2 regions of the Streptomyces sp. NPDC101191 genome follow, and region 1 is predicted to be linked to the other one. Evidence: predicted binding sites of a transcription regulator. Region 1 holds the regulator's gene; the other holds the start of a gene.
What was found. Region 1 encodes HspR, which represses chaperone genes until heat shock. Its sites were predicted from a motif close to TTGAGNNNNNNNNNCTCAA; they were not measured.

Region 1 (11,887 bases):
AGTTGGCGGGCCAGCGTGTGCGTGACCGCGCCGAGGATCAGCCCACCGACCACGAAGCCGACGGCCGTCATCAGGACGTACGGGACCGCCGTCGCCAGGGTGGCGTTGATCGCCTCCTCGCGGGCCTTGTCGAAGCCGAAGATCGCCAGGAGCCCGTAGAGGAACGTGACGACCAGCGCCGGGCCCCACACCGCGTGGTCCCGCATCCGGAGGAACGTGTCCGCCGGACGCAGCACGATGCCGCTCAGGAGGCCCTTCCAGGGCAGCCGCGGGCCCGTCGGGACGGGGGCGGCGCCGGCCTGGTACGCGGCCGGCCGGCCGTACGGGTCCTCGTCGACGCTGAAGACCTGGGTGTGGCCCGGGTTGTTGGCGGCGTAGTGCTGCCGCGGGTGCTGCTGCGGCGCGTGCGGGTCGCCGAAGTACTCCGGCTCCCCGTCCCCGTACCCCTGCTGCTGCGCCCACTGCTGCTGCTGGTGCTGCTGCGGGGGCGCGTTGTACCCGTAGGGCGCCTGCTGTCGTTGTTGCGGGGGGCCGCCGGCCCGGCCGCGTCCGTTCCTGAATCCAGCCACGTCAAGAAACGTACCCGCTCCCGCTGTGACCTCGCGCCATGCCGGGAGAGTGCGGCAGAGCTGTGACATCCCCTAGGGGTCCTCGGGGGTCGCCCAGCCGGACCCGAAGCCTGGGGAGGGCTGCGACGAGTGCGAGGGAACGCCCACACAGGGGCGCCTGCCTCGCATCGCGGCGAGCGGCGAGCGGCGAGCGGTGACCGGCGATGGCCGACGGCACCGCCGTACGGCGAAGGGCCGCCCCCGCGTCCTGCGGGGGCGGCCCTTCGTCACGTCGTCCTGGAGACCCGTCAGACCGCGGGCTCCGGCTCCTCCGTCGGCTCCGGCTCCGGCTCCACCGGGGTCTTCACCGAGTCGAGCAGCAGCTGCGCCACGTCGACGACCTGGAGGCTCTCCTTGGCCTTGCCGTCGTTCTTCTTGCCGTTGACGGAGTCCGTCAGCATGACGAGGCAGAACGGGCAGGCGGTGGAGACGATGTCCGGGTTGAGGGACAGCGCCTCGTCCACGCGCTCGGTGTTGATGCGCTTGCCGATCCGCTCCTCCATCCACATCCGGGCACCACCGGCGCCGCAGCAGAAGCCGCGCTCCTTGTGGCGGTGCATCTCCTGCTGGCGCAGGCCGGGGACGGCGGACATGATCTCGCGCGGCGGCGTGTAGACCTTGTTGTGGCGGCCCAGGTAGCACGGGTCGTGGTACGTGATGAGGCCTTCGACCGGGGTCACCGGGATCAGCTTGCCCTCGTCGATGAGGTGCTGGAGCAGCTGGGTGTGGTGGATGACCTCGTAGTCGCCGCCGAGCTGCGGGTACTCGTTGGCGATGGTGTTGAAGCAGTGCGGGCAGGTCGAGACGATCTTCTTCGCCGACTTCGGCTTCTTCGTCTCCGGGTCGTCGTCGTCCTCGCCGAACGCCATGTTCAGCATGGCGACGTTCTCCTGGCCGAGCTGCTGGAACAGGGGCTCGTTGCCCAGACGGCGCGGGGAGTCACCGGTGCACTTCTCGTCGCCGCCCATGATCGCGAACTTGACGCCCGCGATGTGCAGCAGCTCGGCGAAGGCCCTGGTGGTCTTCTTGGCGCGGTCCTCCAGGGCGCCGGCGCAGCCGACCCAGTAGAGGTAGTCGACCTCGCTGAGGTCCTCGATGTCCTTGCCGACGATCGGGACCTCGAAGTCGACCTCCTTGGTCCACTCGACGCGCTGCTTCTTGGCGAGGCCCCAGGGGTTGCCCTTCTTCTCCAGGTTCTTCAGCATCGTGCCGGCCTCCGACGGGAAGGCGGACTCGATCATGACCTGGTAGCGGCGCATGTCGACGATGTGGTCGATGTGCTCGATGTCGACCGGGCACTGCTCGACGCAGGCGCCGCAGGTGGTGCAGGACCACAGGACGTCCGGGTCGATGACGCCGTTCTCCTCGGCGGTGCCGATCAGCGGGCGCTCGGCCTCGGCGAGGGCCGCGGCGGGAACGTCCTTGAGCTGCTCCTCGGTCGCCTTCTCCTCGCCCTCCATCGTCTTGCCGCCGCCCGCGAGCAGGTACGGCGCCTTGGCGTGCGCGTGGTCGCGCAGCGACATGATGAGGAGCTTCGGGGAGAGCGGCTTGCCCGTGTTCCAGGCGGGGCACTGCGACTGGCAGCGGCCGCACTCGGTGCAGGTGGAGAAGTCGAGGATGCCCTTCCAGGAGAACTGCTCGACCTGGGAGACGCCGTAGACGTCGTCCTCGCCCGGGTCCTCGAAGTCGATCGGCTTGCCGGCGGAGGTCATCGGCTGCAGCGGGCCGAGGGCGGTGGAGCCGTCGGCGTTGCGCTTGAACCAGATGTTGGGGAAGCCGAGGAAGCGGTGCCAGGCGACACCCATGTTGGTGTTCAGCGAGACCGTGATCATCCAGGTGAAGGACGTGACGATCTTCAGCGCCGCGAAGAAGTACGTGAGGTTCTGGATCGTGCTCAGGTCGGCGCCGTCGAGCAGCGCGATCAGCGGGTAGGAGGCGAAGAAGCCCGGCTCCCAGCCGGTCACGTGGTGCTGGACGCCCTCGAGCGCGCGCAGCGTCATGATGCAGACGCCGACGATGAGGATGACGGCCTCGACGAAGTAGGCCTGGCCCGTCTTGGAGCCCGCGAAGCGGGACTTGCGGCCGGCCTTGGTCGGCTTGCTGAGCTGGCGGATCACGATCAGCGTGACGATGCCGAGGACGGTCATCAGGCCGAGGAACTCGGTGAAGATCTCGTACGGCAGCCAGTCGCCGATGATCGGGATGAGCCAGTCCGCCTGGAAGAGCTGGCCGAAGGCGTTGACGATCGTGAGCAGGAGGGAGAAGAAGCCCACCGCCACGAACCAGTGCGCCACGCCGACGACGCCCCAGCGGTTCATCCGGGTGTGGCCGAGGAATTCCTTGACCAGGGTGACGGTGCGCTGCGTCGGGTCGCCGGTGCGCGTTCCCGCGGGCACCGGCTGACCGAGCCGCACGAAGCGGTAGATCTGCGCGATGGCGCGGCCGAACAGCGCGACGGCTACCACCGTGATGACGATCGACACGACGATCGCGGCGAGTTGCATGAGGGGCTCCTCGGGCGGGCCTGCGAGGCGGAGCACCGGCACTCTCGAGCGCTCCGGGCACTGTCGAGTGTGGCACTACTAAGCGGTAACTTATTCAGTCCGTGACGAGATTACCGGGTAGCGGCCGCGCACTGTAGCGGCGCCTACGGTGATCTGTGTCGCTCAGGCAACCCTTGCCGTGTGGGGTGCGTGGGGCGCGTGACGACGTTTACGGACTGCAGGCAGGGTACGCGCCAGGATCACCAGGTCCATGCCGAGCCAGTGATGGTCCACATAGTGGAGATCGAGCAGCTCGCGCTCCTCCCACGGCAGCTCCGAACGCCCGCTGATCTGCCAAGGACCCGTCATCCCCGGTCGTACGGACAGCCGGCGGCGTCCGTCTCCTCTGCTCTCCCGGTGTCCGGGTGCCAGCGGGCACGGCCCGACCAGTGACATCTCGCCGCGTACGACATGGAGCAGCAGCGGCAGGTTCGCCAGCGGGCTCCGCGTGCGGAAGGTCAGCATCGTGAAGATCCGGTCGTGCCGGCCCGCGACCGGGCGGCGGCGCAGCAGTCCGGTCGTGCTCCCCGCGCGCGTGCTGCCCGTTCCGAGTGCGACGGAGAGGGCGACGGTGGCGATCAGCGGGGACAGCAGGACGAGGAGGGCGAGGCCGCCCGCGATGTCGAACGCGCGCTTCGCCGTCATGCGCCTCCACCTTCCGGCGAGAATCATGGGATATGTCCGGACTCTCTCACGCAAAGGGTGCCGGGGTGGGGAACGACGCGCCCTGGTGATGCGTTGATTGAGTGCAAGGGATGGCGAAGAGTTGAGTCGACCCCACTCAGGTCTGTTGACTCTCATCCGGGGGTCGTGCATCCTTGAGTCAGTTCCACTCAAGTCAGTCAGCTGGAGGAATCGAAATGGCACGTGCGGTCGGCATCGACCTGGGCACGACTAACTCCGTCGTCAGCGTTCTGGAAGGCGGCGAGCCCACCGTCATCACCAACGCCGAGGGCGCCAGGACCACGCCGTCCGTCGTCGCCTTCGCGAAGAACGGCGAGGTGCTCGTCGGCGAGGTCGCCAAGCGCCAGGCGGTCACCAACGTCGACCGGACCATCCGGTCCGTGAAGCGTCACATGGGCACGGACTGGAAGATCGAGCTCGACGGGAAGACCTTCAACCCGCAGCAGATGTCCGCGTTCATCCTTCAGAAGCTGAAGCGTGACGCCGAGGCCTACCTGGGCGAGAAGGTGACCGACGCGGTCATCACCGTCCCGGCCTACTTCAACGACTCCGAGCGCCAGGCGACGAAGGAGGCCGGCGAGATCGCCGGTCTGAACGTCCTTCGTATCGTCAACGAGCCCACCGCGGCCGCGCTCGCGTACGGCCTCGACAAGGACGAGCAGATCATCCTCGTCTTCGACCTCGGTGGCGGCACCTTCGACGTGTCCCTCCTGGAGATCGGCGACGGCGTCGTCGAGGTGAAGGCCACCAACGGTGACAACCACCTCGGTGGTGACGACTGGGACCAGCGCGTCGTCGACTACCTGGTGAAGCAGTTCGCGAACGGCCACGGCGTCGACCTGTCCAAGGACAAGATGGCCCTGCAGCGTCTGCGCGAGGCCGCCGAGAAGGCCAAGATCGAGCTGTCCTCCTCCACGGAGACCACGATCAACCTTCCCTACATCACGGCCTCCGCCGAGGGCCCGCTGCACCTGGACGAGAAGCTCACGCGCGCCCAGTTCCAGCAGCTGACCGCCGACCTGCTCGAGCGCTGCAAGACCCCGTTCCACAACGTCATCAAGGACGCCGGCATCTCCCTCAGCGAGATCGACCACGTCGTCCTGGTCGGCGGCTCCACCCGTATGCCCGCCGTCGCCGAGCTCGTCAAGGAGCTGACCGGCGGCAAGGAGGCCAACAAGGGTGTGAACCCGGACGAGGTCGTCGCCATCGGCGCCACGCTCCAGGCCGGTGTCCTCAAGGGTGAGGTCAAGGACGTCCTGCTCCTCGACGTGACCCCGCTGTCCCTCGGTATCGAGACCAAGGGCGGCATCATGACCAAGCTCATCGAGCGCAACACCACGATCCCGACCAAGCGGTCCGAGATCTTCACGACGGCCGAGGACAACCAGCCGTCCGTGCAGATCCAGGTCTACCAGGGCGAGCGCGAGATCGCGGCGTACAACAAGAAGCTCGGCATGTTCGAGCTGACCGGTCTGCCGCCGGCCCCGCGTGGCGTCCCGCAGATCGAGGTCTCCTTCGACATTGACGCGAACGGCATCATGCACGTGACCGCGAAGGACCTCGGCACGGGCAAGGAGCAGAAGATGACCGTCACCGGCGGTTCCTCGCTCGCCAAGGACGAGGTCGACCGGATGCGCCAGGAGGCCGAGCAGTACGCGGAGGAGGACCACCGCCGCCGCGAGGCCGCCGAGTCCCGCAACCAGGGCGAGCAGCTCGTCTACCAGACGGAGAAGTTCCTCAAGGACAACGAGGACAAGGTCCCCGGTGAGGTCAAGACCGAGGTCGAGACCGCCGTCGCCGAGCTGAAGGAGAAGCTCAAGGGCGAGGACACCGCGGAGATCCGCACGGCCACCGAGAAGGTCGCGGCCGTCTCCCAGAAGCTCGGCCAGGCCATGTACGCCGACGCCCAGGCCGCCCAGGCCGCGGGTGGCGCCGACGCCGGCCAGGCCCAGGCCCAGGACGACGACGTCGTCGACGCCGAGATCGTCGACGAGGACAAGCCGAAGGGCGGCGCTGCCTGATGTCGGAGGAGACCCCGGGCTTCGAGGAGAAGCCCGACGTCCCCGCCGACGGCACGCCCGAGGAGACCGAGGCCGCCGACTCCGCCGACAAGGCGGAGGGGGCGGCCCCGGCCGGGGACGCTACGGACGTAGCTCTGCTGGCCCAGCTGGACCAGACCCGCACCGCGCTCTCCGAGCGCACCGCGGACCTCCAGCGGCTCCAGGCCGAGTACCAGAACTACCGCCGCCGTGTGGAGCGGGACCGGGTCACGGTCAAGGAGATCGCCGTCGCGAGCCTCCTGACCGAGCTCCTGCCCGTGCTCGACGACATCGGCCGGGCCCGGGAGCACGGCGAGCTCGTGGGCGGCTTCAAGTCGGTCGCCGAGTCGCTGGAGACCGTCGCCGCCAAGATGGGTCTGCAGCAGTTCGGCAAGGAGGGCGAGCCCTTCGACCCGACGATCCACGAGGCCCTGATGCACTCGTACGCGCCGGACGTCACCGAGACGACCTGCGTGGCGATCCTGCAGCCGGGGTACCGGATCGGCGAGCGGACCATCCGCCCCGCGCGGGTGGCCGTCGCCGAGCCCCAGCCGGGCGCGGCTCCGGCCGCCAAGGAAGAGAAGAAGGCCGACGAGGAGAGCGGTGGCCCCGACGAGGGCTAGCGCGACGATCGTCCGAGAGGAGGGACGTCGATGAGCACGAAGGACTTCGTCGAGAAGGACTACTACAAGGTTCTCGGCGTCCCCAAGGACGCCACCGACGCCGAGATCAAGAAGGCGTACCGGAAGCTCGCCCGCGAGAACCACCCGGACGCCAACAAGGGCGACACCAAGGCGGAGGCGCGCTTCAAGGAGATCTCCGAGGCCAACGACATCCTCGGTGACCCGAAGAAGCGCAAGGAGTACGACGACGCCCGTGCCCTGTTCGGCAACGGCGGCTTCCGGGCCGGCGGCCCGGGCGGCGGCTCCTTCAACTTCGACCTCGGCGACCTCTTCGGGGGCGCCCAGGGCGGGGCCGGGAGCGCCGGCGGCTTCGGCGGCGGTATCGGTGACGTCTTCGGCGGCCTGTTCAACCGGGGCGCGGGCGGTGCGGGCACCCGTACGCAGCCGCGCCGCGGCCAGGACATCGAGTCCGAGGTGACGCTCAGCTTCACCGAGGCCATCGAGGGCGCCACGGTGCCGCTGCGGATGTCCAGCCAGCAGCCCTGCAAGGCGTGTTCGGGCACCGGCGACAAGAACGGCACCCCGCGGGTGTGCCCGACCTGTGTCGGCACCGGGCAGGTCTCGCGCGGCAGCGGCGGCGGCTTCTCGCTGACCGACCCGTGCGTGGACTGCAAGGGCCGCGGCCTGATCGCCGAGACCCCCTGCGAGGTCTGCAAGGGCAGCGGGCGGGCCAAGTCCTCCCGCACCATGCAGGTCCGCATCCCGGCGGGCGTCAGCGACAAGCAGAAGATCCGGCTGCGCGGCAAGGGCGCTCCGGGCGAGCGCGGTGGGCCGCACGGCGACCTGTACGTCGTCGTGCACGTCGACGCGCACCCGGTGTTCGGCCGCAAGGACGACAACCTCACCGTCACGGTGCCCGTCACGTTCGACGAGGCGGCGCTCGGCGGCGAGATCAAGGTGCCGACCCTGGGCGGCCCCGCGGTGACGCTGAAGCTGCCCGCGGGTACTCCCAACGGGCGCACCATGCGGGCCCGCGGCAAGGGCGCGGTCCGCAAGGACGGCACCCGCGGCGACCTGCTGATCACGGTGGAGGTCGCGGTGCCGAAGGAACTGGACGACAAGGCCCGCGAGGCCCTGGAGACGTACCGCGAGGCCACGACGGGCGAGGACCCCAGGGCAGAGCTGTTCCAGGCCGCGAAGGGAGCTTGAGGAGATGGAAGGCCGCCGCCGTAATCCCTACCAGCTGACCGACGAGACGCCGGTGTACGTCATCTCGGTGGCGGCTCAGCTCTCCGGTCTGCATCCCCAGACGCTGCGTCAGTACGACCGCCTCGGCCTGGTCTCCCCGGACCGCACGGCCGGGCGGGGCCGCCGCTACTCGGCCCGTGACATCGAGCTGCTCCGGCAGGTGCAGCAGCTGTCGCAGGACGAGGGCATCAACCTGGCCGGCATCAAGCGCATCATCGAACTGGAGAACCAGGTGGCGGCCCTCCAGGCCCGGGTGGCCGAGCTGTCGACGGCCGTCGAGGGCGCGGCGGTGGCGATGCGTCAGCGCGAGGCCCAGGTACACGCCTCCTACCGGCGCGACCTGGTCCCTTACACGGACGTGCAGCAGGCGAGTGCCCTGGTGGTGTGGCGGCCGGGGCACAAGCGCGGCGAATAGCTTCCTCTTCGCACGCGGCTCCCTTCTCGCACGTGGCTCCCTTCGCGCACGAGGCCCCCTCTCCGGAGGGGGCCTCGTCGCGTTCACGGGCGGGCGTCACGGCAGGAGTTCGGAGACGATCTCGACGGCCGTGTGCCACCAGGGCTGCGCCCCGGTGCCGAAGCCGGCGGCGAGGGCGGTCCCGAGGGCCTGGTCGAGCGCGTCCGCGTCCGGCTCCCAGCCGGCGTCGACGCGGCCGTCGCCGGCCGACTCCAGGGTGCCGAGACGCCGCCCGTCCCGGGTGAGCCGGCTCTCGCCGTACGAGCAGGGCACGAGGCGGTAGCGCCGCCCGTCCACGGTCGCGTCGACGCGGTACGAGCGGCGTGAGAGGCGGCCCCTGGCGGGGCGGAGTCCGGCCGGGCGCCCGTCGACGGTGAGCGCGAGCAGCGCGGCGTCGCGGGTGCCGATGGGCGTGTGGCGGTCGGCGGCGCTCTCGGGGGCCCGTACGAGCTCCACGGAGGGCAGGCCGTGGCCGTCGACCCGGAGGGCGCCGGCAGGGGTGTCGAGGTGGATCCGGACGTACACGTCGGTCATTCGTCCCGTTCGAGGATGCCGGAGCGGGCGATGAGATAGCCCAACTGGGCGCGGCTGCCGCTGCCGAGGGCGGCGGCGAGCTTGGCGATGTGGGCACGGCAGGTGCGGACGTTCATGCCGAGGCGGCGGGCGATGGCCTCGTCGACGTGCCCCTCGACGAGGAGCTTGGCGATGGAGCGCTGCACGCCGCTGATGCCGCTGAGCATCGGCTCGTAGGTCACGGGGGCGTCCAGCGGTGTGGCCTGGAGCCAGAACTGGTCGAAGACGCCGCCGAGGTACTCGACGAGGCCCTGGTGGCGCAGTTCGAGCGCTATGGTGCGGTCGCGGCTGGCCGGCACGAAGGCGACCTTGCGGTCGACGATGATGAGCCGGTCGATGATCTCTTCCAGCGTGCGGACCTCGACCTCGGGGCCGATGCGCTCCAAGTAGGCCAGGGTGATGGGCTGGTGGCGCGCCGTGTGCTGGTAGAGCGTGCGCATCTTGATGCCCTTGCCGAGCAACGGCCGGACCCGGCGCAGGGCTTCGCCGAACGTGTGGGCGCTGCGGCCCTTCCCCGGTTGTACGGTGAGCAGTTCCGAGGTGCACTCCTCGACGGCGCGGTCCAGGCTGGCGTTGATGCGGTCGAGGCCTTCGAGGACCGTGATGGCGTGGGTCATCGAGGGGTCGCGTGCGCCGAGGGCCATGAACGGCTCGAAAGCGTCGGAGAGGGAGACGGTCAGGCGCCTGCGCTCCTGGATCTCCTTCTCTATGGGAAGGAGCAGCCGGGCCAGCGCGGCCGAAGGGGCCACGGGGCGCAGCCATTCGGCGTCGTCGGGGTCGGGACGCAGCAGGTCGAGGTCCATGAGGCAGGGGGCCGACCCGATGTCCGAGCGGGCGATCCGGCCTGATCGCAGCGCTTCGGCATAGAGGCGTGTGCCCGCTTCGCACAGGTCTGCGTGCGTGTGAGAATGTCCCGCTTTCTCAGGTTCTCTTCGCATACGTACACCCCCAGGCTTTTGCATTACAGGAACATGATGCATTGAGCGAGTGGTGGAAACGGGATGAGTGAGCCATCGTCGTGACTTGCGGGGGAGCAGGTTGTTACACACCTTCAAGTGAGGTTGCTCGGTCATGTCCAAGAAGCTCATACGCACCGTAGCCGGTGTCGCACTGATGGCTGCTGCCGCTGTGGGAGCGGTCACGGCAACCGAGGACCCGGGGTGGGGTTCGCAGACGAGGGTCGTGAACGCCGACCCGGGCTGGGGTCTTGCCCCCGGTGCCGAGGCCGCCGACCCGGGCTGGGGTCTCGTCCTGGCCGCCGCCGATCCCGGCTGGGGTGTCGCACCGGCCTCCGATCCTGGATGGGAGTCCGTGAGGGCATGACGGTTCCCGAAGATCCTCGTTTCCGACGGGAGATGGCGAGCGCCTACCGGTCCGGGTGGCACTTCATCGACCTCGTCACCGCGGTGCCGCGCCGTGGCGAGTCGTTGATGGTCACCCTCTTCGGAGAGCCGATCGTCGTCGTCCGCGAAGACGACGAGGACATTCGCGCCTACCGGTGTCTTCGCCGCCCACGCGGCGCCCCGCAGCCCGTCCGCTGTGCCATCAGGTACGGCATGATCTTCGTCAATCTCGACCAGCGCGACCACCAACTGGTCGAACCCCACCTGGTCGACACCGAGACCATCACCGCCACCCCCCGCAGCGCCTGAACGATTCCCCCGTCGTTGTAGATCGTTCAGGTGCTTCCCCCACACAGCGGCGCCATCGCGGACCTGAAACGCGATGGCGCCGCTGTGCGTCCGCGTCCGGACGCGCCGGCGGCCGGCCCCCGTGCCGACTACGCCCGGCCCATCGCGCGCGTCAGGGCGATCTCGATCACGACCCGGTCCGGGTTCGGCGTCGGGACCCGGCCGTAGCGCGCCGCGTAGCGGTCCACCGCGTCCGCGACCGTCTCCGCCTCGGTGCGGACCCGCGCCACGCCCTCCAGCGTGGCCCAGCGGCCCTTGTCCACCTGGCAGACCGCGACCCTCGCGCCCTCCGGGCCCGCCGCCAGGACGTTGGCGACCTTGCGGCTGTGCTTGTTCGTGATGACCCGGGCGATGCCCTTCTCGCCGCCCTCGGGGTCGTACGTGACGCCGACCGCCACCACGTGCGGCGTGCCGTCCGGGCGGGGCGTGGTCAGGGTGCACATGTGGTACTCGCGCCAGAAGGCGAGGTACGTGTCACTGGGCTTGCTCGGGTCGATGGCCATGCTCCGGAAACTACTCCGGGAAGGACTCCCTTCGGTACCTTGAGCGGAATAGGCTCAACTTTGTGTACGTTGGATGAGTCATAGGAGGGGAAGAGTCCCCGCAGCAGTCGAGAACCAGGAGGAGACCCCGCACGTGGACGCCGAACTGACCAACAGGAGCCGGGACGCGCTGAACGCGGCCAGCAGCCGCGCCGTGTCCGAGGGGCACGCCGATCTGACCCCCGCGCATCTCCTGCTCGCCCTGCTCGCGGGTCAGGACAACGAGAACATCACCGACCTGCTCGCCGCCGTCGAGGCCGACCAGGCCGTCGTGCGCTCCGGCGCGGAGCGGCTCATCGCCGCCCTGCCCAGCGTCACCGGGTCCACGGTCGCGCCCCCGCAGCCCAACCGCGAGCTGCTCGCCGTCATCGCCGACGCCGACGAGCGCGCCAGGAAGCTCGGGGACGAGTTCCTCTCCACCGAGCACCTGCTCATCGGCATCGCCGCCAAGGGCGGCCGGGCCGGCGAGCTCCTCGACCGGCAGGGCGCCGACGCCCGCAAACTCCAGGCGGCCTTCGAGAAGGCCCGCGGCAGCCGCCGGGTGACCAGCGCCGACCCCGAGGGCTCGTACAAGGCCCTGGAGAAGTTCGGCACCGACTTCACCGCCGCCGCCCGCGAGGGCAAGCTCGACCCGGTCATCGGCCGCGACCACGAGATCCGGCGCGTCGTCCAGGTCCTCTCCCGCCGCACGAAGAACAACCCGGTCCTCATCGGCGAGCCCGGCGTCGGCAAGACCGCGGTCGTCGAGGGCCTCGCCCAGCGGATCGTGAAGGGCGACGTCCCCGAGTCGCTGCGCGACAAGCGCCTGGTCTCCCTCGACCTCGGCGCGATGGTCGCGGGCGCCAAGTACCGGGGCGAGTTCGAGGAGCGCCTGAAGACCGT
Region 2 (11,887 bases), on a different contig from region 1:
GACCCGGTGGTCGTAGGTCGAGGTCAGGGTCATGACCTTGGAGATGCCCAGCTTGTTCAGGGTGTCCTGGGAGGTGCCCTGGAACTCGGCCGGGTAGTCCATGGAGCCGACGCCCATGATGACCGACTGTCCGGGCATCAGACGCGGCACGGAGTGGACGGTGCCGAGGCCGCCGGGGTTGGTCAGGGAGACCGTGACGCCGGTGAAGTCCTCCATCGTCAGCTTGCCGACGCGGGCGCGCTTGACGATGTCCTCGTAGGCCTGCCAGAACTCGAAGAAGTTCAGGGTCTCGGCCTTCTTGATGCCGGCGACGACGAGCTGGCGGTCGCCGTTGGGCTTCACCAGGTCGATCGCGAGGCCGAAGTTCACGTGCTCCGGCTTGACCAGGGTCGGCTTGCCGTCCTTCTCCGCGAAGGAGTGGTTCATCGTCGGCATGGCCTTGATCGCCTGCACCATCGCGTAGCCGATCAGGTGCGTGAAGGAGATCTTCCCGCCCCGGGCGCGCTTCAGGTGGTTGTTGATGACGATCCGGTTGTCGAAGAGCAGCTTCACCGGGACGGCGCGGACGGACGTGGCCGTCGGCATCTCCAGCGAGGCGTTCATGTTCTTCGCGACCGCGGCGGCGGGGCCGCGCAGGGTGATCAGCTCGGGACCCGCGGGGGCCTCCGCGGCCTTGGCCGGAGCCGGGGCGGCCGCGGCCGGAGCGGCCTTCACGGCGGCCGGAGCGGCGGCGGCGGGCTTCGCGGCGGGCGCCGGGGCCGTGGGGGCCGCGGCGGCGGGCTGCGCGGGGGCCGGAGCGGCCGGAGCCGGCACGGCGGCCGGAGCGGCAGGCGCGGCCTGTGCGGGGCCCGTCTGCGTCGCGGCGGGGGTGCTCTGCGTGCTCGGGGTGGTGGCGGCCGGGGCCGTGGGGGTCTCCCCGGCTCCGGGCTTGTAGTCGGCGAAGAAGTCCCACCAGGCACGATCGACCGAATTCGGGTCCTGGAGGTACTGCTGGTAGATCTCGTCGACGAGCCACTCATTGGCACCGAAGGCGGTTGCAGGGGACTTTCCCTGCCCGTCTTGGTCGGTCGGGGAGCTCGGGGTACTGGGGGACTGAGACGACACGGCGGCAACCGCCCTCTTCCGCTTCACAAGGTGATGGACAGCGGAAATAAAGGCTACGCCTCCCTGGCCGGGAGGTGCAGGCGGGGCAGTCCAACGTCGCGCAAGTCACACTTGACGCGGCGTTTCAGGGCTGTGAATGGCGGGAAACAAGCGTGGTTCCGCACCTGTGAGGGTACGGGGAACCGCGGCTACGGCCGGATTTGGCCGTACCCCTGACCACGTCCCGTGCGTCTGTCGTACAGGAACACGCAGAACGAGAGCTTCCGGTTCGAACCCTACGTCAATCGCGTGGAGGAAAGCTGCCCGGAAGAGTGAGTCTGATGCGGCAGCCGCGTGACGATTCGGCCACTCCGATGCGGCCGCCGTGCAGATCCACCGCCCAGCGCGCGATCGCCAGTCCCAGACCGGTCCCGCCGTCGCTGCCCGGGCCCTGCTGCGCCGGGACCGTGCCCCGGTTGAAGCGCTCGAAGACCTTGTGCCGCTCCGACTCCGGAATGCCCGGGCCCTCGTCCTCGACCTCGACCTCCAGCGAGTCCGGGGCCGGCCCGCGCCGGGCCCGCACCGTCACGCGCCCGTGCGGCGGCGAGTGCTTCACCGCGTTGTCGATGAGGTTCGCCATCACCTGGTGCAGCCGCTCCGCGTCGGCGTCCGCGGTCAGCTCGGGCGGCGAGACGTCCAGGTGCAGGTGGACGTCGGTGCGGTTGTGGAGACCGGAGGTGGAGGACAGTCCGCGCTGGGAGGCCGCCAGGTTCGCTTCCCGCAGAATTCCCGACAGGTACGGCCACACCTCGAAGCGGCGTCGCCGCAGCGTGACGACACCGTTGTCGAGCCGTGACAGGTCCAGCAGCGTCTCCACCAGCCGGCCGAGCCGCTCGGTCTGCTTCAGGGCCGTGCGCATCGTCTCCGGATCGGCCTCGGAGACCCCGTCGACGACGTTCTCCAGGACCGCGCGCAGGGCGGCGATCGGGGTGCGCAGCTCGTGCGAGACGTTGGCCACGAGCTCCTTGCGGTGCCGGTCCACCGCCTCCAGGTCGTCGGCCATGCGGTTGATCGTGGAGGCCAGGTCGCCCAGCTCGTCCCTGCGGTCCGCGCCGCGCACCCGGCGGCTGAAGTCGCCGCGCGAGATCGAGCCCGCCACCGTGTTCATCTCGTCCAGCGGGGCCGTCAGGGACTGCGCCACGAACTGGGTGATCAGGAGGGTCGCGATCATCGCGAAGATCGTGATGTACCGGAACTCGGTCGAGGTCCGGATCGCCACCAGGGCGAGACCCGAGGTCAGCAGGACCGCCCCGACGACCAGGGTGCCCAGCTTCGTCTTGATCGAGATCGCTATGCGGCGGCGGCGCCCCGGATGCCCGGGGCGGCCGGGCCGCACGGGGCGCGCGGGCCGCGCCGGCCGCTCTCCCGGCCCTCGCCGGCTCACGGCGCCGGGGTCTCCAGCGCGTATCCGACACCGTGGACCGTGCGGATCCGCTCGGCCCCGATCTTCCGGCGCAGCGCCTTGATGTGGCTGTCCACGGTCCGGGTGCCGGAGGCGTCCGCCCAGTCCCACACCTCGGCGAGCAGCTGCTCGCGCGAGAGCACCGCGCGCGGGGTGTTCGCCAGGCAGACGAGCAGGTCGAACTCGGTCGGCGTCAGGTGCACGTCCTCGGCCCTGACCCGGACCCGGCGCTGCGCGTGGTCGATCTCCAGTTCACCGAGCCGCAGGATGCCGCTGCGCGGGGTCACCGCCGCCAGCGCCGCCCGCTCCACCCGGCGCAGCAGCACGTGCACCCGGGCGGCCAGCTCGCGCATCGAGAACGGCTTCGTCATGTAGTCGTCGGCGCCCACGCCGAGGCCGACCAGCATGTCCGTCTCGTCGTCCCGTGCGGTGAGCATGAGGACCGGGACGGGCCGCTGGGCCTGCACCCGGCGGCAGACCTCCAGGCCGTCGAAGCCGGGGAGCATGATGTCGAGCACCATGAGGTCCGGCTGCCAGGCCTCGGCGGCGTCCACGGCGGCCGGGCCGTCGGTCGCGGTCTGCACGAGGAAGCCCTCGGCGCGCAACCGGGCGGAGATGGCGTCCACGATCGTCGCGTCGTCCTCGACGACGAGGACTCTGCGCTGGGCCCCCGGAGTCGCCGCACCCTGGTTCGTGGTGTGTGTCTGCTCCATTGCCCCGCCTCGCGTCGCCGATGTCGGTGCAGCAGCCTAGAGGCAGCGGCGCGGTCAAGGCTACGCAGTCGATCAGGAGGGCCGGACGGCGAGGTGGACCACATCGGGGACGCCCCGGGCAACCGGGATCTCTTCGGTCCGTACCCCGTTGAATCCGGCATTCCGCAACGACTCTTCGAAATCGGCGGACGGCTGCGCGGACCACACGGCGAGGATTCCGCCCGGGTTGAGCCGGGCCGCGCAGAGGCCCAAACCCTCGGTGGAATAAAGGGATTCGTTGTCCTCGGTGACCGTCCAGTCGGGCCCGTTGTCGATGTCCAGACAGAGCGCGTCGTAGGTGTCCGAGGTGGTGCGGAGGTACGCGAGGAGGTCCGTGTGCAGGATCACGGTGCGCGGGTCGGCGAGCGCGGCGCCCGAGATCGCCGCGAGCGGACCCGCGCGGTGCCACTCGATGATCGCGTCCTCACGCTCGGCGACGGCGATCGTGCCCCAGCGGGGGTCGGCGGCGGCGTGCGCGAGCGAGAAGCCCACGCCCAGACCGCCGATGAGCACGGAGGGGCGGGAGCGGTCGCCCGTCGGCAGCGCGCCCAGTGCGGCGTCGATCAGGAGACGTTCCGAGCGCCCGTCCGAGGTGTCCATCAGGAAGGTGCCGTTGGCAATGATCTCGAAGTGCGTGTCGCGCTGTCGCAGGACGACTTCTCCGTACGGACCCTCGCGGCGGTCGAGGGTGACGGGGCTTGACATGTCCACACTCCGCGGCTCGTCGGGTACACGCTGTCCCGGCCATCCTCGTCAAGGCGGGACGGCCGGGACAAACGTTTAACGCCCGCCCGGGCGGCGGGGTGCCGGTTACGGGCGCGGGGCGTCGTTCCGCACGTACAGCTCGACGCGGTGGAGCGCGCGGCGGGCGTCCACCGGGGTGCCGTAGGTGCGGTCCCAGGTGATCGGGGCGATCGTCACGTGCCCCTTGTCCAGGAGCCAGGTCGAGTCGGCGTCCGCCCGGCCCTCGGCGCACTCGCCCTCGCCGCTGCCGTCGAACGGGCACAGGCCGAGCGTGATGTCGAAGGAGTCGCTCGTGCCGCGCTGCGCGAACGCGTGGTAGGCGACGGCTCCGTCGCCGACCCGGGTCCACACCGGGGCCTTCGCCCGCTGCCCCGCGCTCACGTCCGGGTAGTCGACCTTGAGCGCGAAGGCGGGGGTGAGCAGCCCGCGCTGCCGCAGGTCGGCGACGAGGCGAGCTCCGAACTCGGCGTTCGCGCGGTAGTTCTCGCGGGGGAAGGACGTGTTCGTGGCGTCTCCGGAGGAGGAGAACGCGAGGGCCGGGACGCCCTGGTCGATCGCCGCCACGGCGGCGCCGACGGTGCCGGAGTCGTTGACGCTCGCCGCGACGTTCGGGCCCGAGTTGATGCCGGTGAGGACCAGGTCGGGGGCGTCCCGCCAGCCCGCCTTCGCTCTGAGGCCGCCGCGCAGTGCGAGCTTGACGGTGTCGGCGGGAGTGGCGCTCGGGGTGTCCTTGCCGCACGGGCCCGCGGACAGGCAGACCCCGTAGACGGCGCCTCCCGACGGGGCGGAGGAGCAGTCCCCCTCGTAGCCGGCGGGCAGTTCGGTGCGGCGCTGGGCGGTGACGACGCCGCCGTTGGTGACGGCGGTCCCCTTGCCCGACTGGACCTGCCAGGGGGCCATGACGACCACGTCGGCACCGGCGGCGCACATCGCGCGGCGCAGCTCGTAGAGGCCGAGGCCGTCGGAGTTGCCCGGCTTGGCGGCCTGCATGGAGTCGTCGTTGGAGATCAGCACCCGCAGGCCGGCGAGGGGCCTGGCGGCGGGGGCGCCGGGAGGTGCGGGCGTGGCGGCGTAGGCGGTGGCCCCGACGGCGACGAGGGCGGCTGCGGCGGACAGGGCGAGGTACTTGCGCATGGCGGTGCGCCCCTTTCATAGGCATGACACGTGAGGTGCTGCGGGTAGGGGTGATCCGGGGCCCTGCCCCCCACGGGAGGGCCCCGGATCGGTGCGGGGCGGCGTCAGGAGCCCCGCGGTCCGTGGTGAGCCGGCCGCACCGGCGAGACGTCACGGCCTCGCGCCGGTGTCGCGGTCAGGGGCGCGGCCTCACAGGTCCAGGCCGTGGCCGTACGGGAAGAGCGGGTTCTCGGTGTCGTTCGGGACGTCCGGCCGGGAGGCGGCCACCGCCGCCATCGAGCGCGGCAGCTCGAAGGGCAGCCGGCCCTCCGGCCTCGCCCGGCCGAAGGCCACGTCGAGGACGGCCTCGTCGCTCGCCCCGTAGTCGGCGATCAGCGCCGCCGCGTGCTCGGCGATCTCGGGGACGACCGCCGGGCGCTCCAGATTGACGCAGACCAGGGTCGGCGCCGCCTGGAGGAGGGTGAGGACGCGGGTGAGTTCCGGCTCCTCGAAGGCGAGCGAGCCCGAGTGGAAGAACGACTCGAACATGTTGTCGCGCTCTTCGTACGGGGTGCGCAGCCGCAGAATCGCCAGGTCGGCCCCGGCCGGGTCGGTCACCACGTCGCCGTACGCGGCCGCGACCACCGGGTCGACGTTCTCCACGTACAGCTTCGGGCGGTCCGCGAACGGCAGCGGACCCTTGGTGAGGACCGTCAGCGAGCGGCGCTGGGCGGCGGCGCCGAGGGCCGCGAAGTCGGCGCGGCCGACGGTCTCCGCGGCCTCGTCGGGGTCCACGCGGCGCCGCTCGTCGAACAGGCCGAGCACGAACTTCTCCCGCAGGAGCCGCCGTACGGACCCGTCGATCCGGGCCTCCGTGATCCGGCCGGAGCGGACCAGCTCGACGACCACCTCGGGGCACTGCTCGCCGCCGAACTGGTCGGCGCCCGCGTCCAGCGCCTTCGCCGTCCGCTCGGCCAGGCTCAGGTGCTCGACGCCCCAGGCGCGGGCCTCGTGCGGCTCGCCGAAGATCACCGAGTCGGTCAACAGGCCCCAGTCGGTGCAGACGATGCCGGTGAAGCCCAGCTCGTCACGGAGCAGGCCCTGGACGACGCCCCGGTTGAAGCCGAAGCCGACCTCCTCCCAGTCCGTGCCGATCGGCCGGCCGTAGTACGGCATCATCTGCGAGCAGCCCGCGGCGATGGCCGCTCTGAAGGGTTCCAGGTGGTAGTCGCGCATGCCGCCCGGATAGATCTGGTCCTTGCCGTGCGGGAAGTGCGGGTCCTCGCCGTCCTTCTGCGGGCCGCCGCCGGGGAAGTGCTTCACCATCGCGGCGACCGAGTCCGGGCCGAGCTCCGGGCCCTGGAGGCCGCGGACGTAGGCCTCGACGAGTTCGCTCGTGAGCCGCGCGTCGGAGCCGAAGGTGCCGGACTGGCGGGCCCAGCGGGGCTCGGTGGTCAGGTCGATCTGCGGGTGCAGCGCGGTACGGAAGCCCACCGAGAGGTACTCGCGGCGCACGGTGTCCGCGAAGCGGAAGACCAGCTCCGGGTCCCGGATCGCGGCGAGGCCGAGCGCCTCGGGCCAGGCGGAGAAGGCGCCGGCGTTGAAGGAGGCGCCGATGTTGTCGGTGAAGGCGTGCCGCGGGTCGGTGGAGAGCGAGACCGGGATGCCCAGCCGGGTGCCGGCGGCCATCTCCTGGACCGCGTTGTGCCACTCGGCCATCTCCCGGGCGCCGTAGCTGCCGAGCAGGTTGAAGTGGGTCAGCCCGCGCTCGACGACCAGCTCGGGGGTGGTGAAGGGCAGGAGCGAGCCGTCCGTCTCGGTGACCGGGGTGCCGTCCGGGTTCATCGTCAGCATGGAGTGGAAGAGCTGGCCGGCCTTCTCCTCCAGGGTCATGCGGGAGAGGAGGTCCTCGACGCGGTCGGGGACGGGGCGGGTGGGGTCCTGGTACGGGTGCACTGTCTGCCTCGCTCGAAGAGGGCGCCCTCGCCTGGGGAGGGTGCCGCGGTCGCCGCCGGGGCCACAGGCTAAGCGCGAAAACCGAGTGCCCACTAGGTTTGTGTGATGTGTCCTGGATCACATGCCGGGGGGCGTGGTCCAGGGCGGGACTAGGGTGGGCGCATGCCCGAGAAGAAGGTCCCCGCGAACCGCAAAAGCGCAGGCCGGGGCACGTACGCGGTCGGCGACGCACGGCGTCGGAAGATCCTCGACACGGCCGTCGAGCACTTCGGGCAGTGGGGTTTCCACGCCTCCTCGCTGGCCCGGATCGCGCACGACTGCGGCATCACCCAGGGCGGTCTGCTGCACCACTTCCGCAGCAAGGAGGACCTGCTGCTCTCGGTGCTCGAGCAGAGCGAGCAACACGACGTGGAGCGGCTCTTCAGCGAGGAGCCGGAGTCCTACGCCGCGTATCTGGACACCCTCGTCGCCCTGATCGGGGACAACACCCGGCGCCCCGGCATCGTGCGCATGTTCAACGTGCTCGTCGGCGAGTCCGGCAACCTCGGCCACCCCGCCCACCAGTACTTCAAGGAGCGCTACGCGCGCGTGCTGCGGCACACCGTCGACCTCCTGGAGGCCGCCGTCGCGCGCGGGGAGCTTCGCGCCGGCATCGACTGCCGGGCCGTCGGGTGCGAGCAGCTCGCCGTCATGGACGGGCTGCAGATCCAGTGGGCGCTCGACCCGGAGTCCATGGACATGCCCGGGCGGGTGGGGGACTTCCTGCGCCGCCAGTACGAGGAGATCAAGGCGCCCTCCGCCGCCGGGGCCTGAGGGGCCGCCGATCGGGCCCGATCGGCGGGTCGGGCCGAGGTCGGCCGGACGTGCCCTGCGCGAGGTCGGCCGGACCGGCGGGTCGGGCCGGGGTGTGCCGTACAGGCCGTGCGGGCCGGGGCGTGCCGGATCGGCCGTGCGGGCCGGGGTGTGCCGGATCGGCCGTGCGGGCCGGGGTGTGCCGGATCGGCCGTGCGGGCCGGCGGGCCTCAGGGTGAGGTGGGCGGATGCCCCTCGGGCAGGGCCTTGAACACCCGCTCCAGGGCGGCCGGCCGCTCCTCGCCGTCCTGGACGACCACGAGCCGCTGGGCGTACGTGACGTAGTACGTGAAGCCGTCGGCCACCGGGCTTCCGGTGGGACGGGCAGGCACCTTCGCGTAGGCCGGGTCCTCCAGGGCGGCGCGCAGCTCGGCGACCTGGGCTGCGGTCAGCCGGCCCGAGGTGGGCGGCCGGGTGCCCTTGCGCAGCGTGTAGGCACCGTCGTACTGCACGACCAGCTTGTTCCGGACTCCGGCGAGGCCGCCGTTCACGACGACCTCGACCAGGACCTCCTGGGGCGCCGGCTCGTCCGGGTGCCCGGCCGTCACCGTGGCCGTGGCGACGGGCGTCTGCCCGCTGGGCACCGGCGGGGAGCTGCTCCCCGGGGCGTCGGGGTCCGCCGCGGGGGCCTGGCTGCAGCCGGCCAGGGCGACGACCGCGGCAAGCACCGCCGCGACCCCGTACCGCTTGACGTGTTCCATGGGGTGAGCATGCCCGCACACCCGGCCCTCGCGCAGCCCGAACGCGTCAGCCCGTGCGCACGATCCCGGTGAGCGGGCCCCGGTGGTACCAGTCCAGGGAGTCGTAGAGCGCCATCCCGTCGGTGGTCGCCGCCAGGACGCCGGTCTCCGCGCCCGCCTGGGCGGCCGCCGCCTCCAGGGTCCGCATGACGTTGCCGCCGAGCCCGCGCCGGCGGTGGGCGGGGTCCGTCTCGATCTGGTCGGCGACGGCCGTGAGCCCGGTGGGCGCGATCTGCCCGCGGGCCGCGAGCGCGCCGTCGGGGGCGAGGATCCGGACCCTGATCACCCCGTCCCGGGTCTCGGTGGTCCGCGCGTAGCCCTCGGGCGGGGCGGGCCGGGCGGCGGGGTCGAGCTTCTTGGTCATCATGAACCCGGGGTCGTCCGGGACGGTCCACCCCTCGGTGATCCAGGGCGCGACCTCCTCGGGTGTCGCCATCACCTTGAGCCAGGCGTGCGGCTCGCGGATCTGCGCGCACAGCCGGCCCACGGACTCCGCGTCCGGGTGCGGCAGCACGTGCCGGAAGGGGTGCTTCGGCAGACCGACGTCGATCCGGTAGCCCCAGGGCTCGACCACGGCGGGCGGGGTGCCCCGGGAGACGGTCCAGCCGGCCACCCAGGCCGAAGTAATAGACGACATATCCATGGGGGTATTACAGCCCCCGTTTGCGCCCCGTGGGGGGCTGATCGCTCAGAGCGAACACCCGTCGGGGAACAATCAGCGGCTCACATGCATTGAGTCGGCATAGCTCAACTTGACTGCCGAAGGGGAGATCATGGCTTCTGAGTCCATGGCGTCCGCGCCGCTCACACTGCCTGTGCTGCCGCTCGACGACGAGGTCGTGCTGCCCGGCATGGTGGTGCCGCTCGACCTGTCCGACAACGACGTGCGGGCCGCGGTCGAGGCCGCACAGGCCGCCGCGCGAAACGGGAACGGGAAGCCGCTCGTGCTGCTCGTGCCCCGGGTGGACGGCACGTACGCCGGGACCGGTGCGCTCGGCACCGTCGAGCAGGTCGGCCGACTGTCCGACGGCGACCCCGGCGCGCTCATCCGCGGCCGCGGCCGCGTACGCATCGGTGCCGGTACGACGGGGCCCGGCGGGGCCCTGTGGGTCGAGGGCACCGTCGTCGAGGAGACCCTGCCCGACCCGCTGCCCGGCTCCGTGGCCGAACTGGTCAAGGAGTACAAGGCGCTGGCCACCAGCTGGCTGAAGAAGCGCGGCGCCTGGCAGGTCGTCGACCGCGTCCAGCAGATCGAGGGCGTCGGAGCCCTCGCCGACAACTCCGGCTACTCGCCCTTCCTCACCGTCGAGCAGAAGGTCGAACTCCTGGAGACCGCCGACCCGGTCGCCCGCCTCAAGCTCGCCACCGCGCAGCTGCGCGAGCACCTGGCCGAGCAGGACGTCGCCGAGACCATCGCCAAGGACGTCCAGGAGGGCGTCGACAAGCAGCAGCGCGAGTTCCTGCTGAGGCGTCAGCTGGAGGCCGTGCGCAAGGAGCTGCGCGAGCTCAACGGCAAGTCCGGCGACGACACGGCCGGCGAGTCCGACGACTACCGCGCCCGCGTCGAGGCCGCCGACCTGCCCGAGAAGGTCCGCGAGGCGGCCCTCAAGGAGGTCGAGAAGCTGGAGCGGTCGAGCGACCAGTCGCCCGAGGGCTCCTGGATCCGCACCTGGCTCGACACCGTGCTCGAACTCCCCTGGAACGAGCGCACCGAGGACTCCTACGACATCCAGGCCGCCAAGGCGGTCCTGGACGCCGAGCACGCCGGTCTGGAGGACGTGAAGGAGCGGATCACCGAGTACCTGGCGGTGCGCAAGCGCCGGGCCGACCGCGGCCTCGGCGTCGTCGGCGGCCGACGCGGCGGCGCCGTGCTGGCCCTCGTGGGCCCGCCCGGCGTCGGCAAGACCTCCCTCGGCGAGTCCGTCGCCCACGCGATGGGGCGCACGTTCGTCCGGGTCGCGCTGGGCGGCGTACGGGACGAGGCCGAGATCCGCGGCCACCGGCGCACGTACGTCGGCGCGCTGCCCGGCCGGATCGTCCGCGCGATCAAGGAGGCCGGGTCCATGAACCCGGTGGTCCTGCTCGACGAGATCGACAAGGTCGGCTCCGACTTCCGGGGCGACCCGGCGGCGGCGCTCCTGGAGGTCCTCGACCCGGCGCAGAACCACACCTTCCGCGACCACTACCTGGAGGTCGAACTCGACCTGAGCGACGTGGTCTTCCTCGCGACGGCGAACGTCCTCGAGGCCATCCCCGAGGCCCTTCTCGACCGCATGGAGCTGGTCCGGCTCGACGGTTACACCGAGGACGAGAAGGTCGTCATCGGCCGAGACCACCTGCTGCCCCGGCAGCTGGAGCGGGCCGGCCTGGTGGAGGGCGAGGTCGTCCTGGAGGAGTCGGCCCTGCGCAGGCTCGCCGGCGAGTACACCCGGGAGGCCGGCGTCCGGAACCTGGAGCGGTCCATCGCCCGGCTGCTGCGCAAGGTCACCGCGCAGCACGAACTGGGCGAACGGGAGCTGCCGTTCGCGGTCGGCGCCGACGACCTGCGCGGACTGATCGGGCGCCCGCACCACGTGCCCGAGTCGGCCCAGGACCCGGCCGAGCGCCGCACCGCGGTGCCGGGAGTGGCGACCGGACTCGCCGTGACGGGCGCCGGCGGCGACGTGCTCTTCGTCGAGGCCTCGCTCGCCGACCCCGAGACCGGCGCCGCCGGGCTGACCCTCACCGGTCAGCTGGGTGACGTGATGAAGGAGTCCGCGCAGATCGCGCTCTCCTTCCTCCGCTCGCACGGCGCGGAGCTGGAGCTGCCCGTCACCGGTCTCAAGGACCGCGGCGTGCACATCCACTTCCCGGCGGGCGCGGTCCCGAAGGACGGCCCGAGCGCGGGCATCACGATGACGACGGCCCTCGCCTCGCTCCTGTCGGGCCGGCAGGTCCGCACGGACGTCGCGATGACCGGCGAGGTCTCCCTGACCGGACGGGTCCTGCCCATCGGCGGCCTGAAGCAGAAGCTGCTGGCCGCGCACCGGGCGGGCATCACGACCGTCGTGATCCCCAAGAGGAACGAGGCGGACCTGGACGACGTCCCCGCCGAGATCCTGGAGAAGCTGGAGGTCCACCCGGTCACGGACGTCCGGCAGGTCCTGGAGATCGCCCTCACCCCGGCGGAGCTGGCGGTGAGCGCG

Region 2: the regulator HspR is predicted to act here: its motif matches at 9,435-9,453, upstream of lon (endopeptidase La).

Annotation. Positions count from the first base shown of each region.
Region 1 is NZ_JBIWOU010000003.1:278,147-290,033, reverse strand. It holds gene ACIRQF_RS14470 (Yip1 family protein) at 1-569, opposite strand, end outside; gene ACIRQF_RS14465 ((Fe-S)-binding protein) at 857-3,112, opposite strand; gene ACIRQF_RS14460 (sugar transferase) at 3,275-3,796, opposite strand; gene dnaK (molecular chaperone DnaK) at 4,012-5,856, shown strand; gene grpE (nucleotide exchange factor GrpE) at 5,856-6,497, shown strand; gene dnaJ (molecular chaperone DnaJ) at 6,528-7,706, shown strand; gene ACIRQF_RS14440 (heat shock protein transcriptional repressor HspR) at 7,711-8,160, shown strand; gene ACIRQF_RS14435 (hypothetical protein) at 8,257-8,733, opposite strand; gene ACIRQF_RS14430 (helix-turn-helix transcriptional regulator) at 8,730-9,710, opposite strand; gene ACIRQF_RS14425 (hypothetical protein) at 9,844-10,095, shown strand; gene ACIRQF_RS14420 ((2Fe-2S)-binding protein) at 10,092-10,424, shown strand; gene ACIRQF_RS14415 (pyridoxamine 5'-phosphate oxidase family protein) at 10,553-10,966, opposite strand; gene clpB (ATP-dependent chaperone ClpB) at 11,100-11,887, shown strand, end outside.
Region 2 is NZ_JBIWOU010000004.1:482,951-494,837, reverse strand. It holds gene ACIRQF_RS18815 (multifunctional oxoglutarate decarboxylase/oxoglutarate dehydrogenase thiamine pyrophosphate-binding subunit/dihydrolipoyllysine-residue succinyltransferase subunit) at 1-1,104, opposite strand, end outside; gene ACIRQF_RS18810 (ATP-binding protein) at 1,385-2,479, opposite strand; gene ACIRQF_RS18805 (response regulator transcription factor) at 2,524-3,258, opposite strand; gene ACIRQF_RS18800 (spermidine synthase) at 3,331-4,002, opposite strand; gene surE (5'/3'-nucleotidase SurE) at 4,108-5,175, opposite strand; gene ACIRQF_RS18790 (glycoside hydrolase family 3 protein) at 5,365-7,110, opposite strand; gene ACIRQF_RS18785 (TetR/AcrR family transcriptional regulator) at 7,273-7,923, shown strand; gene ACIRQF_RS18780 (hypothetical protein) at 8,133-8,663, opposite strand; gene ACIRQF_RS18775 (GNAT family N-acetyltransferase) at 8,710-9,345, opposite strand; gene lon (endopeptidase La) at 9,476-11,887, shown strand, end outside.